DNA from 2 places in the Stenotrophomonas sp. GL_111 genome. Region 2 is predicted to be linked to the other one. Evidence: predicted binding sites of a transcription regulator. Region 2 holds the regulator's gene; the other holds the start of a gene.
The links. Region 2 encodes FliA, which starts transcription of late flagellar genes. Its sites were predicted from a motif close to TAAAGTTTNNCNNNCNNNGGCCGATAA; they were not measured.
Positions count from the first base shown of each region.

Region 1: the regulator FliA is predicted to act here: its motif matches at 4,566-4,592, upstream of AC3IPM_RS06265 (GGDEF domain-containing protein).

Region 1 covers NZ_CM174421.1:1,376,467-1,385,882, reverse strand. The annotation lists gene AC3IPM_RS06285 (HD-GYP domain-containing protein) at 1-189, shown strand, start outside; gene AC3IPM_RS06280 (M13 family metallopeptidase) at 271-2,364, opposite strand; gene gpmA (2,3-diphosphoglycerate-dependent phosphoglycerate mutase) at 2,607-3,356, opposite strand; gene AC3IPM_RS06270 (cation diffusion facilitator family transporter) at 3,433-4,464, opposite strand; gene AC3IPM_RS06265 (GGDEF domain-containing protein) at 4,624-6,045, shown strand; gene AC3IPM_RS06260 (hypothetical protein) at 6,095-6,625, shown strand; gene AC3IPM_RS06255 (metallophosphoesterase) at 6,755-7,885, shown strand; gene AC3IPM_RS06250 (BlaI/MecI/CopY family transcriptional regulator) at 7,954-8,340, shown strand; gene AC3IPM_RS06245 (M23/M56 family metallopeptidase) at 8,337-9,416, shown strand, end outside.
Region 2 covers NZ_CM174421.1:2,027,297-2,036,712, reverse strand. The annotation lists gene AC3IPM_RS09345 (XVIPCD domain-containing protein) at 1-1,507, shown strand, start outside; gene flhB (flagellar biosynthesis protein FlhB) at 1,563-2,693, shown strand; gene flhA (flagellar biosynthesis protein FlhA) at 2,690-4,798, shown strand; gene AC3IPM_RS09330 (AAA family ATPase) at 4,949-6,625, shown strand; gene AC3IPM_RS09325 (MinD/ParA family ATP-binding protein) at 6,612-7,499, shown strand; gene AC3IPM_RS09320 (RNA polymerase sigma factor FliA) at 7,496-8,242, shown strand; gene cheY (chemotaxis response regulator CheY) at 8,259-8,651, shown strand; gene AC3IPM_RS09310 (protein phosphatase CheZ) at 8,651-9,265, shown strand; gene AC3IPM_RS09305 (chemotaxis protein CheA) at 9,270-9,416, shown strand, end outside.

The DNA of each region.
Region 1 (9,416 bases), 650 kb from region 2:
CCGTTGGGTGCCCGCATTCTGACCATCGCCGATGCCTGGGATGCGATGACCAGCGACCGCCCCTACCGCGATGCGATGGAACGCAGCCGCGCGATGCGCATTCTCGACGATGCCGCTGGCGGCCTGCTCGATCCGGACGTGCTGGGCGCGTTCCAGCAGCTGCTCAAGCGTGAGCCCGCACGGGTCTGAACCTGGAAGGTTTTTTCCAAGCGGTGTTCCAGAAAAAACCCGGCTTTCGCCGGGTTTTTCATTTCGCTCAACGGCCTGCGATCACCACAGTACGACGCGCTTGTCGTCGCCGCGCACCATCGCATCACCGGCCTTGCACTCGAACGCGCTGGCGTAGGCCGGCATGTTCGACGGCGCGCCGTTGGCACGGAAGTTCGCCGGGGCGTGCGGGTCGGTGTTCAGGCGCACGCGCAGCTCGCCGTCGGTGAAGTTGCGGCGCCACACGGTGGCCCAGTTCATGAAGAAGCGCTGGTCCTGGGTGTGGCCGTCCACGGCTACATTGGCCTTGGGGTTCTCCTTCAACGCCATCTGCAGCGCGTCATAGGCCACGGTCAGGCCGCCCAGGTCACCGATGTTCTCGCCCAGGGTGAGCTTGCCCTTCACCTTGATGCCCGGCAGCGATTCATAGCCATCGAACTGCGCGACCAGCTGGTCGGTACGCTCGGTGAAGGCCTTGCGGTCGCTGTCGGTCCACCAGTTGTCGAAGTTGCCGTTGGCCGCGAACTGGCTGCCCGAGTCGTCGTAGCCGTGCATCATTTCGTGGCCGATCACCGCGCCGATGCCGCCGTAGTTCAGTGCCGGATCGGCCTTGGCGTCGAAGAACGGCGCCTGCAGGATCGCCGCCGGGAACACGATCTCGTTCTTGGTCGCGTTGTAGTAGGCGTTGACGGTCTGCGGGGTCATGCCCCACTCGGTCTTGTCCACCGGCTTGCCGATCTTGTTCAACATGTAGCGGTAGTTGAACGCGCGCGCGGCCTGCATGTTGCCCAGGTAGCTGTCGGCGTTGGTTTCAAAGCCCGACCAGTCGCGCCACTTGTCCGGGTAGCCGATCTTCGGGGTGAAGCTGGCCCACTTCTCCAACGCCTTCTTGCGGGTGTCTTCGCCCATCCACTCCAGCTTTTCCAGGCGCGCCTTCAGCGCCACCGACAGGTTTTCCACCAGGTGCTGCATGGCCACCTTGGACTCGGCCGGGAACACTGCTTCCACGTACAGCTGGCCCAGGCCTTCGCCGATGGACGTGTTGACCGACTCCAGCACGCGCTTCCAACGCGGCTGCATTTCCTTCTGGCCGCGCAGGGTGGTGCCGTAGAAGTCGAAGTTGGCCTTTTCGAAGGCGCTGCTCAGGTACGGCGAAGCGTCATCGAGGGTGTGGAAGCGCAGGTAGGCCTGCCAGGTGCTGGCCGGTACGTCGGCGAGCATCTTGTCCACTTCGGTGAAGAACGCCGGCTGGGCCAGCGAGAACTTCGTTGCGGCCGGCACCTTGAGCGTGTCAAACAGGGTGGTCCAGCTGAAGTTCGGGGTCAGCTTGTCCGCTTCGGCGGCACTGACCGGGTTGTAGCGCTTGGCCGGGTCGCGCATTTCAATGCGCGACAGCGACGCCTTGGCCAGGCGGGTTTCGAAGTCCATCACCGCCTTGGCCTGGGTCTTGGCCTGCGCGGCATCCACGCCGGACAGGGTCAGCACCTGGGCGATGTAGGCCACGTAGGCGTCGCGGATCTTGGCCTGCGCATCGTCGAAGTAGTAGCCCTTCTCCGGCAGGCCCAGGCCGCCCTGGCCGACGTAGGCGATGACGTTGGCCGAATCCTTGTAGTCGGCATTGGCGAACAGCGAGAACAGCACGCCCTGGCCCTGTGCCTGGCTGTCGCGCAGGTACTGGGTGATGGCGGCGGTGTCGCTCAGCGCGGCGATCTTGTCCAGCTGCGGCTGCAGCGGCGTGATGCCGGCGGCCTCGATCTTGGCTTCGTCCGAACCGGTCTTCCAGATATCACCGATCTTGGCTTCCACCGAGCCGGCCTTGGCCTGGCTGGCTGCGGCCTGCTCGACCAGCGTGTGCTGCACTTCCAGCGAGCGCTCACGCAGGATTTCGAAGCTGCCCCAGGTGGTCTGGTCGTTCGGCACCGGGTTGGCGGTGAGCCACTTGCTGTTGACGAACCCGTTGAGGTCCGTGCACGCGGCGATCGCCGGGTCCAGATCGGCGCTGTTGAGCGAGATCAACGGGGTCTTGATCTGCGACAGATCAAAGGCCGGCTTGGCATCGGCCGCAGCGGTCGGTGCGGTATCGGTCTTGCCGCACGACGCCAGCGAAGCGGCGATGGCGACGGTCAGGCCCAACGGGACCAGCTTGGAAAACTTCATGCGACTCTCCGGCTACAGATGGATGCATTGCCCGGATACCGGGCAATCCAGCAGCGTAGCGCGGGAGGGGGCGCGACGGACCGGCCAAAGGTCACAGGCATCGGACCGGCACGCCTCGCGGTGGGTCCGACCTCCCGGTGGGTCCGACCTCGCGGTGGGTGCGGACCGTTGGTCCGCACATTGCCAGCACTCGCGACACTGCATATCGGCACGGAAAGATCGTACCGACCAACGGTCGGTACCTACTTCGCCTTGCCCTGGTTCGCCACGGCTTCAGCGGCCTTGCGTGCCGCTTCCGGGTCGCCCAGGTAGCGGAACGACTTCACGCTCAGATCGTCGTTCAGTTCGAACAGCAATGGAATGCCGGTCGGAATGTTGAGCTCCAGGATGGCGTCCTGCGAGACGTGGTTGAGGTACTTGTACAGCGCGCGCAGCGAATTGCCATGCGCGGTGACCAGCACCGTCTTGCCGTCCTTCAACTGCGGGGCGATCGCATCGAACCAGTACGGCAGCACACGTTCCAGCGTGGTCGCCAGCGACTCGGTGCCCGGCAGCGCGTTGCGGTCCAGACCGGCGTAGCGACGGTCGTGGATCGGGTGGCCCGGATCGTCGAGCGACATCGCCGGCGGCGGGATGTCGTAGGAACGGCGCCAGATCTTGACCTGGTCTTCGCCGTGCTTAGCTGCAGTCTCGGCCTTGTCCAGGCCCTGCAGGCCGCCGTAATGGCGCTCGTTCAAGCGCCAGCTCTTGCTGACCGGCAGCCAGTCCTGGTCCAGCTCGGCCAGCGCGCCCTGCAGCGTGTGGATGGCGCGCTTGAGCACCGAGGTGTGCGCCACATCGAACTGCAGCCCTTCCTCGCGCATCAGCCGGCCGGCGGCGGCGGCCTCGCGGCGACCCTGTTCGGTCAGTTCCACGTCCACCCAGCCGGTGAAGCGGTTGTCCAGGTTCCACTGGCTCTGGCCGTGGCGCAACAGTACGAGTTTCCGGGTCACTGCAGTATCTCCGACAGGTGGCAAGGCAGGCGCCCATTGTAGCGGCAAGCCCACCTGCCCTGCCCCGCGCCCCGGCTCAGGGATGCGGATGGCCGTGATGGCCCTGTGCGTCCGGCCCGCTGCGACGCTGCTCGCCGGTCGCGAGGGCGGGGTTGGCATGCACGTGCCCGGCATGATCACGCCCGGCATGGTCATCGGCGGCGGCGGTACGCCCCGGACCGACGCTGCAGGCATCGCCGCAGTGGTCGGCTTCGATCTGCAGGGTCACATGGTCGATGCCGAAGCGTTCGTGCAGCACCGTGCCCAGGTCGCGACGCAGGCGGTCGGCATCCACGCCGGCGCCCATCACCACGTGCGCGGTCAGCGCCGGGGTGCTCGAGGCGAGCGCCCACACATGCAGGTCGTGCACATCCAGCACGCCATCGTGGCTGCACAGCGCCGTGCGCACCGCGGCCACGTCCATGCCCTTGGGCACGCCTTCCAGCAGCACGTTGATCGCCTCGCGCATCAACACCCAGGTGCGCGGCAGTACCCACAGCCCGATCAGCACCGCCAGGATCGGGTCGATCGGCTTCCAGCCGGTCCACTGGATCAACAGCGCACCCACGATCACCGCCACCGAGCCGAGCATGTCCGCCCACACTTCCAGGTAGGCCCCCTTCACATTGAGGCTCTCGCCGCTGCCGGCACGCAGCAGGCGCATCGAGATCAGGTTGATCACCAACCCGGCCGAGGCGATCACCAGCATGCCGGTGGAGGCGATTTCCTGCGGCTGGCGGAACCGTGCGATGGCCTCCCACAGGATGTAGCCGGCCACCACGAACAGCATGGCGCCGTTGATCATCGCGCCCAGCGCTTCCAGCCGCGCATAGCCGTAAGTGCGCTTGGCATCAGGTGGGCGCCGACTCAGCCGCACTGCGATCAGCGCGATCATCAGCGCCAGCGTATCGGTGGCCATGTGCGCGGCATCGGACAGCAGCGCCAGGCTGTTGGTCCAGAACGCACCGACCACTTCGATCAGCAGGAAGGTCGAGGTCAGCCCGAGCGCCCACCACAGGGGCTTCTCGTGGCGGATCTCGCTGGGAAGGTGATCGTGGTCGTGACCCATGGCAACAGCTCCTGTGCAATGCGATCAGGCTACCCCGGTGGGCCGCGGGAGACTATTACGTGATTTATAACATTGCATGCCCGGATCGTCCTGACTCCCCTTCAGCTTCCTGCCCCAGCGGCCGATACCGGGGGATTGATCCACGCAGGTCGCTCCACCGTGCACATTCCCTCCCTGGACGAGGCCAGCCAGCCGCTCGCCGACGCCTGGCACCATTGCCTGCACGAAGCAGGCCCCGCTGCCGCCGCGCTGCTGTGTGCGGTGGCGGTGGACACCCCGCCCGCACTGGCCGAACGCTTCTACGCCGTGTTGCTGCAGGACCCGCGCGCCTCGCGCTTCCTGTCCCATGAGCAGGTAAAACAACGCCTGCAGCCGTCGATGCAGCGCTGGTTACAGCAGCTGCTGAGCACCGATGACACCGGCGTAGCCGCCGCCGTTGCCGCGCAGCGCGTGATCGGTGATGTGCATGCCCGCGTCGGCATTCCCGTCGACCTCGTCACGCGCGGTGCGCGGGTGCTCAAGCACGCGCTGTTTGCCCAGCTGCGTGCGCGTGCCCCCCATACCGATATCGCCTTCGCCGCGATCAGCTGCATCAGCACGGTGATCGATATCGCGCTGGAAGGCATGACGCTGGCCTACACCCACGCGCGCGAGCGCTCCTCGCGTACCGATGCCGCCTACCGGCTGTTCTCGCTGGTGCAGAACGTCAGTACCGAACGCGAGCGCCAGCGCGCCCTGCTGCTGGATTGGGAAAACGCGCTGCTGTACGCCATTGCCAGCCAGAGCAGCGAGGCCGATACGGTTGACCTGGCGCACTCGGAATTCGGCCTGTGGTTCACCCACAAGGGCATTCCCAGTTTTGGCGAAAGCAGCGAGACCGCGCAGGTCGGCACACTGGTGGCCAGCATCGATGCACAGCTGCGCGCCGCCCTGCTGCACGCCGACCTCGCCGCCCGGCTGGCGGCACTGCAGGACATCCGCGAGCAGCTGGCACGGATCCGCACCTTGATGGGCATGTTGTTCGAGCGCATCGGCGAACTGGATGCCGGCAGCGACGCGCTGACCAACCTGCTCAACCGCCGCTTCCTGCCGACCGTGCTGCGCCGTGAGATCGATCTGGCCAACAGCACCGGCACGCCATTCTCGGTGCTGCTGCTGGACCTGGATCACTTCAAGGCGATCAACGACACCCACGGCCACGACGGTGGCGACCGCGCCCTGCAACATGTGGCCGCACTGCTGGGCCAGCTCACCCGGGGCAGCGACTATCTGTTCCGCTACGGGGGCGAAGAGTTCGTGGTGGTACTGGTGGCGGCTACCGCCGTGCAGGCGCAGGTGATCGCCGAGAACCTGCGCAAGCAGATCGCGCAGCACCCGGCCCAGCTCGGCAACGGCCAGCCGCTGGCGCTGACCGCCAGCATCGGCGTGGCCGCGCACGATGGCCACCCCGACTACGAACGGCTGATGGCCCGCGCCGACGCGGCCATGTACCAGGCCAAGAAGGCCGGCCGCAATCAGGTGGTCCTGGCCAGCGACACCTTGCCCGAACCGCCGGGACGGCAGGCGCTGCAGCGCGGCTGAAACCGCCGCGCTACCATCGCCGCTGGCATCCCGACCAGACAGGTACCGCATGTCCTTGCTCCGTAGCGTGCTGTGCGCCGCGCAGGCCATGTTGCCAGGACGCGCAGCGGCCGCTGACCCGCCCGCCAGTGCGCACGACGAGCGCGCGCTGTGGGCGTACACGGAATGGCTGGCGCTGGGCTGGGAAGCATCGCCGGAACAGACGCTGCGCGGCATGCAGCGGATCCAGGCCGATAGCGGCCCGATCGACAGCGCCGACCCGGTCGCGCTGCGTTTTGGCGACGACCTGTACGCAAGCCGCGCCGAGATCGAGCATGGGCCGGATGGCCGCATCCTCTCGCTGCAATTGCCCTTGGCCGACCGCTGTGTGCCATTGCGCTCGCTGCGGCAACGCCACCCGCAACTGTGGGTGATGGACTCCCTGCACGGGGGGCATGGCCCCGGTGGCAACACCACCCTGGGCGCCGAAGTCGGCACGGCGATGATCGCCTTCACCTTCCCGGCCGATGCCAGCGACTGCCTGTCGCAGGTGCGGATCAGCCACGCCGCCGCGGCCAAGGCCGGTCCCGGCGTGAAGTAGCACGGCTGCAACCGCCCGTTGCGGCACAGCCTTCGGTACCTTCGGCGCATGCCGGGCGTGGCGGCGGCAGCGTAGGATCTTCTGGCGGGCCCGGCCCGCGTTGCCACCTGCCTGCCAAGGATCCACGCGATGCCGTGCCGCCCTCTGCTGTCTCCCCTGCTCGCCCTGCTGTTGCCCACGTTGTTGCTGGCCGCGCCCACCGTTGGCGCACGCGAGGTGGCGCAGCCGGCCGAACACGTCGACGCCGATGGGCCGTATGTGTTCCGCACCGACAAAGGCCTGGAAGCCCAGTGGATCTGCAATGACCACGTGGTGCGGCGAACGCTGCCCACGAAGGGCGAAGCCACGCTGATCGCACCGCAATGCGGCTATCCGCACCCGGTGACCGTGCTGCCGCCACGTACAGCAGAACTGGCGCAGTATCCGGCGACACCGCGCATCGTGGCGCTGTCGGACATCCACGGCCAGTACGGGCTGCTGGTGAAGCTGCTGCGCGCCCACCACGTGATCGATGCGCAGGACCGCTGGTCGCTCGGCGATGCCACCCTGGTGGTGGCCGGCGATGTGTTCGACCGCGGCCCGCAGGTCACCGAGGCGTTCTGGCTGCTGTACCGCCTGCAACAGGACGCCGCCGCAGCCGGTGGCGCGGTGCACTTCGTACTCGGCAACCACGAAACCATGGTGCTCTACGACGACCTGCGCTACGTCAATCCGAAGTACCTCAAGAGCGCGCAGCTGCTGGGCCGCACCTACCCGGCGCTGTATGGCCCGGACTCCACGATTGGCCAGTGGCTGCGCACCCGCCCGGTGCTGCTGCGGATCGGCGACACGCTGTTCCTGCACGGCGGCATCGCCCCGGAGAACCTGGACCTGGTGCGCGACATGGACACCACCAACCGTACCTACCAGGCCGCGGTCGGTCTTCCGCGTGATCAGGTCAAGGCCGCGCCGGACACCGCGCGCCTGTTCGACGGCAAGACCAGCCCGATCTGGTACCGCGGCTATTTCGATGGACGCATGGACACCGCGCAGGTGCAGGCACTGCTGACGCAGCTGGACCTGAAGCGCATCGTGGTGGGTCACACCTCGATGCCGCACGTCAGCCGCTTCCATGGCGAGCGCATCATCGCCATCGACAGCAGCATCAAGAACGGTGAGAACGGCGAATTGCTGTTCATCGACAACGGCGTGCTCAGCCGTGGCCTGCTCGACGGCAGCCGGGTGCCACTGGCCGAGGGAACGATGGATCGGGAGGACTGACCCCCTCTTGCGGGACATGCGACAGTTGTCGCACACTTGCGACATCACCTCCTGACACTGGTGTCGCCATGGTCCGCGTCCCCACCCCCTCCAACGCCGAGCTGGAACTGCTCAAGTGCCTGTGGCGCCAGAGCGCCTGCAGCGCGCGCGAACTCCACAACGGCGTGGCCGCCACGCTGGACTGGTCGTATTCGTCCACGCGCAAGACGCTCGAGCGCATGGTCGACAAGGGCCTGGTCGATGAGACGGCCGAGCATGGTCTGAACGTCTATCGGGCCAAGGTGGGCAAGGTGGCGACGCTGGCCGCGCTGAGCGCGGACTTCGCCCGCCGCGTGCTGGAGATCGACGGCGGCCTGCCGGTGCAGGCCTTCGCCGACAGCCGCCTGCTGAGCGACACCGAGCTGCAGCAGCTCGAAGCCCTGCTGCGCGACCCGGACCGGGAGTCGCAGCCATGAGCCTGCCGTCACTGGATGCGTCGCTGGTGCACCTGCTGGGCAGCCTGCTCTGTGCTGGCCTGGCGTGGGGCGCGGGTAGCCTGTTGCACCGCTGGCTGCAGCTGTCGGCGGCCGCGACCCGCTACTGGCTGTCCCTCTGGCTGCTTGCCGTGCTGCCGCCGTTGCTGGCGATCGCACTGACCTTCGCCGCACCGGCGCAGGTCGCCGCGCTGCCCACGCCGCTGGCGCTGCCGATCGCGCTGGAACTGGACGCGAACAGCACGCCGATCAGCGCAGGCACAAACCCGGCAACCCGGCTGGGCTGGCCAACGCTCGCACAGCTGCTGTGGGCGGCCTATCTGGCCGGTGCCGGCATCGCACTGCTGCGCCTGCTGCGCGGCACCCGGGCGGTCGCGCGGATCGTGCGCGCGGCAGCGCCTGTCGCGCCGACGGCGTGGCCGGGCGCAGGCTGCCGCGAACACGCCGAGCGTTATTCGCGACAGGGCATCGGTATCCGTCTCACCCCGCACGCCGTGAGCCCGTTCGCCGTGCGCTGGCCGCGCCCGACCATCGTGCTGCCTGCCACAGCAGTGCAGGATTTCAGCGACCGTCAGCTGCGGCTGGTGCTGGCCCACGAAGCGGCGCACCTTGCCCGTCGTGATCCGCAGCGGGCCGGCGTGATGGCGATGGTGGACGCGCTGCTGTGGTTCAACCCGTTCGTGCGCCGCCTCGCCGCCCGCGTGCAGATGGCAGTGGAACTGCGCTGCGACGCGCTGGCACTGGGCACCGACGACACCGCCCGTCGTGACTTCGCCGCCGCCTACCTGCAGGCCCTGCGCATGGCCGGCCACGGTGCGGCCGCGTCATCCCCCAGCGCACTGACCCATCGCGATGCCGCCGGCCACCGGCTGCGCATCCAACACATGCTGGCCGGTGACACCGGGCGCGCGCTGCCAGGGGTTGCGCGCACGCTGCTCGGAGCGGGCGCGCTGGGCCTCGGCGCGATGCTGGTGCTTGTCCAGGCCGGCACCGCTGCCACGCCCCTCCCATTGGGCATCGTGGCCATCACCGCCCATCGCACGCTCGCCACACCTGAC
Region 2 (9,416 bases):
TTGGGATATGCGGCAAATCTTCAATCAAACGGACCGCGCGCAGGTCGAGTGGGCGTTCAATGGCCAGCAGTGGATCCGTGAGGAGCCCGCCGATCTGTCCGGTAGTGGCGGCTCCGGTTCCGATGCCAACGGCACCGCCTCTGATCCTCGCCCGCAACGCTTCTCCGCGCTGCCGGAGAAAGCGTCAGAGCTCAACTATCTGGCCAGCAGCACCGCAGCGGCCCTGGCGATGGCACAGGTGCTGCGGCCCCTGGATCCCTATCGCATCCCAGCCGCTGATTCGGATCGCCCCAGCCTGCGCCCGGCCGACTGGCAACAGGATCCACACAATAGCCAATGGTCACGTCTGGTTGCCGCCGGTGTGATGGAGAAAGGAATTCCCTACTACGAACGCGAGCTGGCCAGCACGCAGCGCACCGCCGAACTCGACCAGCACGCCCAGCGCATCCTGGAATCAAATGTGGCGCACGGCAGCGCCGCGATTGCCGCGCGCTACGAGGCCGTGCATGCGGCGCAGCAGTGGCAACGCCATGGCCCCGTCCCCGAGGCGATACAGGCCGCGCTCGACCCGAGGGCCATGGTCGCCTCCGACGGCCGTCAGTACCGCCTGGACTCCCATGGGCAATGGCACTCCGACGGCAGGCCAGCCGATGCCGGCACCGCGCGTGAACTCCAGGCCACCCATTCCCTGCTCGAGCCGGCCCTGGCCGAGCACGTCGCACGGATAACCGACCCGCCCCTGCCCGTAGCGCGCTCGGCGCAGGAACAGGATCGCCTGGATCTGGCCAGCACCTATGCGGCACACGGCGTGGCGCCCCGACCGGAACGCCTCGAGGCTGCACTTGAGGCCGTCGCCAGGACGCGCGAGGCCCATCACCTGGAGGGAGCCACTACCGCACTGGCACTGCAACCCGGGCCGGACGGCCGCTGGGATGTGGACAGCCCGATTCTGCACCTGCAGCGCGTCGACGGCATTATCCGGGTGGCCGCAGTCACTGAAACCTCCGCGCCGCAGCGGGTGGCCACGCACACCGACGCTCCGGCTCCGGCTCCGGCCCCGGCACCTGCCCGCAGCGCACTCGATGACCTCCCCGCCGCCGACCAGGCGCTCTACCGGCAGATCCGCCAAGGCGTCAGCACGCTGGACGCCCAGCACGGGCGCAGCTTCGATGCGACCAGCGAACGCATCAGCGCCAGTCTGCTGGTGTTGGCCAAGCAGCACGATATGCAGCGGGTCGACCATGTCCTGCTCAGTGAGGCAACGGCCGACGCGCCGGCCGGCCAGCGTCTGTTCCTGATCCAGGGCGATCCCGCGGACCCGGCCCAACGCCGCGCAGCCATGCCGACCGAGGCCGCGGTTCAGACGCCGGTGGACGATGCCCTGCAGCAGCTCGAAGGTGTAGACCACGAACAGCAACTGCGCCAACGGGCGGTCCAGGCCGAGCAGCAGCGCGAGGACGAGCGCGTACAGCAGGAAATGCAGGTACCGATGATGGGCGGCGAATAAGACGGAACGGTTCTTGCACGACACCGGGTAACCACACCCCCGTGCCCTGCCCCCGATGTCCGAAAACGAACAAGCCGGCGAAAAAACCGAACAACCCACCGAAAAACGCCTGCGCGATGCCCGTGAACAGGGCAACATCCCGCGTTCGCGTGAGCTGGCGACGGCGGCGGTGTTCGGCGCGGCCGTGCTGGCGATGATGGCCTTCTCCGGCGGCATGGTACGCAGCGCCCAGGCCTGGATGAAGCAGGCGCTCAGCCCCGAGCCCAGCCTGCGCATGCATCCGCAGGCCCTGTTCGGCCATTTCGGCGAGATCCTGCTGCAGCTGCTGGTGGCGATGTGGCCGCTGGTGCTGGTGTGCCTGCTCGCCAGTTTCCTGTCACCGGTGGCGATGGGCGGGCTGCGCTGGTCCAACAAGTCGCTGATGCCCGATTTCAAACGGCTCAGCCCGATGGCCGGGATGAAGCGCCTGTATGGCCCCGAGGCCATTGCCGAGTTCACCAAGTCGCTGCTGCGCATCGCCTTCGTCGGCACCGCCGCCGGGCTGGTGGTCTGGCACGGCATCCGGCCGCTGCGCGACCTGATCAACCAGCCACTGGAAATGGCCATGGTGCATGGGCTGGGCTTCACCCTGAAGCTGATGCTGGCTACCGGCGGGGCGATGCTGCTGCTGGCCGCCATCGATGCCCCGTACCAGCGCTGGAACTGGATGCGCAAGCTGAAGATGACCCGTGAAGAGCTGCGCCGGGAAATGAAGGAAAGCGAGGGCAGCCCCGAGGTGAAGGGCCGCATCCGCCAGCTGCAGCAGCAGATGTCCAACCGCCGGATGATGGAGGCGGTGCCCACCGCCGACGTCGTCGTGGTCAACCCGACCCATTACGCGGTCGCTCTGAAGTACGAAGGCGGAAAGATGAACGCCCCCACCGTGGTTGCCCTGGGCGTGGATGAAACCGCCCTGCGCATCCGTGACGTCGCCGACGGCAACAAGGTCGCGATCGTGTCTGCCCCGCCTTTGGCACGCGCCTTGTATCGGGAAGGTCAACTTGGCAAGGAAATTCCCGTGAGACTGTATTCGGCTGTTGCCCAGGTCCTGTCCTACGTCTACCAGCTGCGCACCTGGCGCGGCGGCCCCATGCCCGCTGCACCGAGCATCGATGTGGATGAATTCGGCAAGGGAGGCCGCGCATGAGCGCCCAACCCGCAGGCAGTGGCATGAACGTGCGCAAGGCGCTGGACATGATCCGGCATGGCATTGGCGCCCCGCTGATCGTGCTGGCGCTGCTGGCCATGGTGGTGGTGCCCCTGGCCGCACCGGTGCTCGATGCGCTGTTCACCTTCAACATCGCCATCTCGCTGATGGTGCTGCTGGCGGTGGTCTACGTGAAGCGCCCGCTGGACTTCACCATCTTCCCGATCGTGCTGCTGATCACCACCATGCTGCGGCTGGCGCTGAACGTGGCCTCCACCCGCGTGATCCTGCTCAACGGCCAGAACGGCCACGACGCGGCCGGCAAGGTCATCGCCGCGTTCGGCGAGTTTGTGATCGGCGGCAACTATGCGGTCGGTATCGTGGTGTTCGCGATCCTGACCATCATCAATTTCGTGGTGATCACCAAGGGTGCCGGGCGCGTGTCGGAAGTGACCGCCCGCTTCATCCTGGATGCCATGCCCGGCAAGCAGATGGCGATCGATGCCGACCTCAACGCCGGTTTGCTGACGCGTGAAGAGGCCAAGGCCCGGCGTGAGGAAGTCCGCGAGGAAGCCGACTTCTACGGTGCGATGGACGGCGCCAGCAAGTTCATCCGCGGCGACGCCATCGCCGGCATCCTGATCCTGTTCATCAACCTGCTCGGCGGCCTGGCCGTGGGCGTGCTCCAGCACGGCATGCCGTTCGGCGACGCCGCGGCGACCTATACCCTGCTCTCCATCGGTGACGGTCTGGTGGCGCAGCTGCCGGCGCTGCTGGTGTCCTCGGCGGTGGCGATGCTGGTCACCCGCGCCTCGCGTTCCCAGGACATGGCCCAGGCCATGATGGGCCAGGTGTTCGGCCAGCACCGTGCGCTGACCATCGCCGCGGCGATCCTGGGCGTGGTCGGCATGGTGCCGGGCATGCCGAACGTCGCCTTCTTGACGCTGGCGGCGATCCTGGGCTTCATCGCCTACAAACTGTGGAAGAAAAGCGTGGTGGCCGCCCGTGCCGCCGAAACCAGCACGCCTGGCCGCAGCGAGGGCCTGGGCCTGCCCGGTGCCGCCGCGGCCCCGAGCGCCGAGCTGACTTGGGACGAACTGCGCCCGGTCGATCCGCTGGGCCTGGAGGTCGGCTACCGGCTGATTCCGCTGGTGGACAAGACTCAAGGCGGCGAGTTGATGGCGCGCATCAAGGGCGTGCGCCGCAAGCTCACCCACGACATCGGTTTCCTGATTCCCTCGGTGCACATCCGCGACAACCTCGAACTGCCGGCTACCGCCTACCGCCTGCTGATCCACGGCGTGCCGGTGGCCACCGCTGAGATCCACCCCGACCGCGAACTGGCGCTGGACCCGGGCAGCGCGCTGGGCACCCTGGAAGGCATTGCCGGCAAGGACCCCGCGTTCGGCCTGGATGCCACCTGGATCCAGCCACACCAGCGTGCCCATGCCGAATCCATGGGCTACACCGTGGTCGACCCGGCCACGGTGGTCGCCACCCATCTCTCCCACCTGATCCGCGAGCACGCACCGGAACTGCTCGGCCACGAGGAAGTGCAGCAGCTGCTGGCCAACCTGGCCAAGAGTGCGCCGAAGCTGGTGGAAGACCTCACCCCCAAGTCGCTGCCGTTGTCGGCGGTGGTGCGGGTACTGCAGAACCTGCTGATCGAGCGCATTCCGATCCGCCAGCTGCGCAAGATCGTCGAATCGCTGGTGGAAAACGCACCGGTCAGCCAGGACCCCGCCGCCCTGACCGCCGCCGTGCGCAATGCGCTGGGCCGCTTCATCGTGCAGGAGATCGCCGGCATGTCGGCGGAGCTGCCGGTTTTCACGCTCAACCCACAACTGGAACGCGTCTTGCAGGAGTCCACACAGGGCAACGGCGCCGCGCTGGAACCCGGACTCGCTGAGCGACTGCATCAAAGCCTGGCCGAATGTGTCGGCAAGCAGGAAGCGAAGAACGAGCCGGCGGTCGTGCTGGTACCAGGCCCCGTGCGTGCCGCGCTGGCACGGCTGGTGCGCCACAGCGTCCCCTCGCTGTCGGTGCTGGCCTACAGCGAGGTGCCTGAGGACAAACGACTGAAGCTGGTCGGCACGATCAGCTGAGTCGGAACGCCGACAGCAACGCGCCAGAAAACAGACACCCCCATTCGATATCACCGCAGCAGGAAATAAAGGGAAACCCGGACCGTGCAGACCACCGACAACCAGCGCTTCCCTTCCACTACTCCGCCGCCCCAGTCCCGGTACCACAGCATGAAAATCAAACGTTTCGTCGCCTCCGATATGCGCTCGGCCATGAACCTGGTGCGCAAGGAACACGGTCCGGACGCGGTGATTCTGTCCAACCGCCGGATCGAGGAAGGCGTCGAAATCGTGGCGGCGGCCAACTACGACGAAGGCGCCGTGCAGCGCGCACTGGAAGCGGCGCGCAAGGACGTCGCCCCGCCGCCGGCACCGCGCCCGCGCAATGCCGCCGATGCAGTGATCGCCGCCGTGACCCGGCGCAAGGTACCGGTCGCCGCACCGGAACCGGTCGCGGCCACCACTTCGGCCGTGGCCGCGCTGGCCCGCGCCGCCGTCGGTGCCACCGGGCGCACGCTGGATTCGGCCAATGAAATCGTGCCGCCGCCGGGCAGCAGCGGCTTTGCCGCGACCCTGGCCCGCGCCGGCGTCAGCCCCAGCGTCAACGAAACGTCGCTGCCGGAACAGATCTTCGCCCCGTTCAATGTCGAGCAGGCCGCTGCAGCTGCCCCGGCCGCCAACGCCGCGCCGATCAACCGCGCCCGCTTCATCATCGACCCGCCGCTGGACGGGCTGGCCGATGACGTGCCGCACTTCCAGATGCATGCACCGCCGGCCGCCAGCGTGGCGATGCCGCCGCTGCCGGTGACCATCACCGAGGCCGCCGCCCCGCAGGAAGCTGCACCGGTCATGGCCGCCGAACCGGTCGCCACCACCCCACCCGCCCTCCCCGTCGTTGCCCAGCCGGCCATCGCCCCCGAACTGGTGGTGGTGCCGCGCGATGACGAAGAGATCCGCCAGCTGCGTCACGAAGTGGCCGGCATGCGCCAGGTCATCGAGCGCGAGATGCACCGCTTCACCGACGAGCGCCTGCGCGGTTCGCCGGTGCGCGCCGCCGCGCTGGACCTGATGGACGAATACGGCTTCGACGCCGGCATCAGCCGCGACGTGGCCATGCAGATTCCGCTGGACACCGAAGCCCACCGCGGCCGCGGGCTGATGCTGGGGCTGCTGTCCAAGAAGCTGCCCATCGCCCCGGTCGACCCGCTCGAGGCGGGTGGTGTCATCGCCCTGGTCGGCCCGACCGGTGCCGGCAAGACCACCACGATTGCAAAGCTGGCCTCGCGCTTCGCCGAGAAGCACGCCGCCCGCGATGTCGCCCTGGTCACCACCGATACCGGCCGCATCGGCGCCCGCGAGCAGCTGTACGGCTTCGGCCGCCAGCTCGGCATCGCGGTGCACGAGGCCAGCAGCGGCAGCGACCTGAACCAGCTGCTGGAACGTCTGAAGGACTACAAGCTGGTGCTGATCGACACCGCCGGGCTGGGCCCGCGCGACCGTGCCCTGGCCGCCCAGCTGCAGTGGCTGCGCGCCGCCGAGCAGATCCGCACCCTGCTGGTGCTGCCGGCCAACACCAGTTTCGGCGACATGGACGAGGTGGTCCGCCGCTTCAGCGCCGCCAACCCGCAGGGTGTGGTGCTGAGCAAGCTGGATGAAACCGGCCGCTTCGGCAGCGCACTGTCGGTGGCCGTGGACCACCGCCTGCCGATCACCTGGGTCACCGATGGCCAGGACGTTCCTGAAGACCTGCACCGGGCCAGTGCGGCCAATCTTGTACTTCGCCTTGAAGATTTGCGCCGCGCGGCCGATATGCCCTGCAACCCGGAGTTGAACCATGCCGTCGCGTGAGTACGCCAAGCTGACCAAGACCTTCCCGCTGTCGGCTACCCGTAGCCAGCCGCTGGGCCCGGTCCGCACCATCGCCGTCACCGGCGGCAAGGGCGGCGTGGGCAAAACCAACGTTTCGGCCAATCTGGCCGTGGCGCTCGCCGACATGGGCAAACGCACCCTGCTGCTGGATGCCGACCTGGGCCTGGCCAACATCGATGTGATCCTGGGCCTGCAGCCCAAGGTGACCCTGGCCGACCTGGTCGCCGGGCGCTGCACGCTGGAGGAGGTCATCATCGAAGGCCCCGGTGGCGTGCTGGTGGTGCCGGCCGCGTCCGGTCGCCGCCACATGGCCGAGCTGGCCCCGGCCGAGCACGTGGGCCTGGTCAACGTGTTCTCCGAACTGGAGCGCGAGCTGGACATCATGGTGGTGGACACCGCGGCGGGCATCAATGACGGCGTGCTGACCTTCTGCCAGGCCGCCCAGGACACCGTGGTGGTGGTCTGCGACGAGCCGGCCTCGATCACCGATGCCTACGCCCTGATCAAGGTGCTCTCGCGCGAGCGCGGGGTGGACCGCATCCAGGTGGTGGCCAACATGGTGCGCGACCCCAACGAGGGCCGCGTGCTGTACGAGAAGCTGAGCCGGGTCTGCGAGAAGTTCCTCGCCGATGTCTCGCTGAACTACCTGGGCTGCGTGCCGCAGGACGACTGGCTGCGCCTGTCGGTGCAACGCCAGCAGCCGGTGGTGAAGGCCTACCCGTCCAGCCCGGCCGCACAGGCGATCATCGAGATCGCCCGCCGTACCGCCCGCTGGCAGGCCCCGACCGAGCCGCGCGGTGGCGTTGAATTCTTCCTGGAACGCATCCTCAAGCAACGCGGGGTGACCGCATGAAAGGCGCCGCACAATACAAAGAGGTGCAACGCACCGCCGCCAACGAGTGCATTGCCCAGCACTCCGACCTGGTCCGGCGCATCGCCCACCACCTGGCCGCGCGCCTGCCGGCCAGTGTCGAGGTCGATGACCTGATCCAGGCCGGCATGATGGGCCTGATCGAGGCCTCGCGCAGCTACGACGCCGACCAGGGCGCCTCGTTTGAAACCTATGCCTCGATCCGCATCCGCGGTTCGATGATCGACGAGATCCGCCGTGGCGACTGGGTGCCGCGCTCGGTACACCGGCGTGCCCGCGACGCTGCCTCCACCATCCGTCGGCTGGAGCAGAGCACCGGCCGCGCCGCCAGCGCCACCGAAGTGGCCGCGGCGATGGAGATGCCCCTGCCCGACTACCTGCGCCTGATGGAAGACGCCGCACGCGGCCAGGTACTCAGCCTGGAATCACGGATTGAAGACCAGGGCGAACTGGATACCGTCGCCCAGGGTGGCCCGACCCCGCAGCAGGTGCTGGAGCGCGGCGAATTCGGCCGCGAGCTGGGCAACGCGATCGGGCTGTTGCCGGAGCGCGAACAGCTGGTGCTGTCGCTGTACTACGAGCAGGAACTGAATCTGAAGGAGATCGGCGCGGTACTCGGTGTCAGCGAGTCGCGCGTCTGCCAGATCCATGGCCAGGCGGTATTGCGCCTGCGTGGCCGACTGAAGATCTTCGAGGCGGCCGACGCCGGCCTCGAAAACAATTAAGACCGAGGAAAGTGCTTTGAACAAGAACATGCGTATCCTGATCGTCGACGATTTTTCGACCATGCGTCGTATCGTCAAGAACCTGCTGGGCGATCTGGGCTTCACCAATACGGCCGAAGCCGAGGACGGGCATGCCGCGCTGGCGCTGTTGCAGAGCCAGCCGTTCGATTTCGTGGTCACCGACTGGAACATGCCGGTGATGACCGGTATCGACCTGCTCAAGGCGATCCGCGCCGATGCCAAGCTCAAGACCCTGCCGGTGTTGATGGTTACCGCTGAAGCCAAGCGCGAACAGATCATCGAAGCAGCCCAGTCCGGCGTCAACGGCTACATCATCAAGCCGTTCACCGCGCAGACCCTGGAAGAAAAGCTCGGCAAGATCTTCGAACGTCTGGCGGCGAGCGCCTGATGGAAACCCTCAGCGACAAATCCGCGCTGGTGCAGCGCCTGCAGGACGCCCTGGCCGCGCTGGAAAGCGGTGACGAGGCCGGCTGGCGCCAGGAGATCGACGCGCTGGCCGCACTGCGTACCCAGCCGATGATGGCCGGGCTGAACCGGCTTGCCCGCGAGCTGGGCCAGGCGCTGGGCGAACTGCCCAGCCTGCCCAGTGAAGCCGGCGAGCTGGACGATGCCTGCGCGCGTCTGGACCACGTGGTGGCGATGACCGAACAGGCCACCCACCGCACCCTGGACCTGGCCGAGGAATGCCGGGCGCTGACCGAACAGCTGCGCGCCAACGGGCTCACCCCCGACCAGGACCAGCAGCTGGACCGGATCCGCCACAACCTCACCGAAATCGCCCTGACCCAGAGCTACCAGGACCTGACCGGGCAGATCATCCGCCGTGTGGTCGGCATCGTGCGCCGGGTCCACGAAGGTTTTGGTGCGCTCGGCCTGCCGCCGCAGGATGACACCGCGCACAAGCGCGACAACGGCCTGGCCGGCCCGGCCGTGTCCGGGCTGGACCGCCATCAGGTGTCGCAGGTGGACGCCGACGACCTGCTTTCGGATCTGGGGCTGTAATCCTATGAGTGCTGTTCCAGACGATATTGCTGCCGACTTCATCCTCGAGGCCCAGGAGATCCTGGATCGCCTCGGCGAACAGCTGGTGTCGCTGGAGCAGTCGCCCCAGGACAGCGACCAGCTCAATGCGGTGTTCCGCGGCTTCCACACG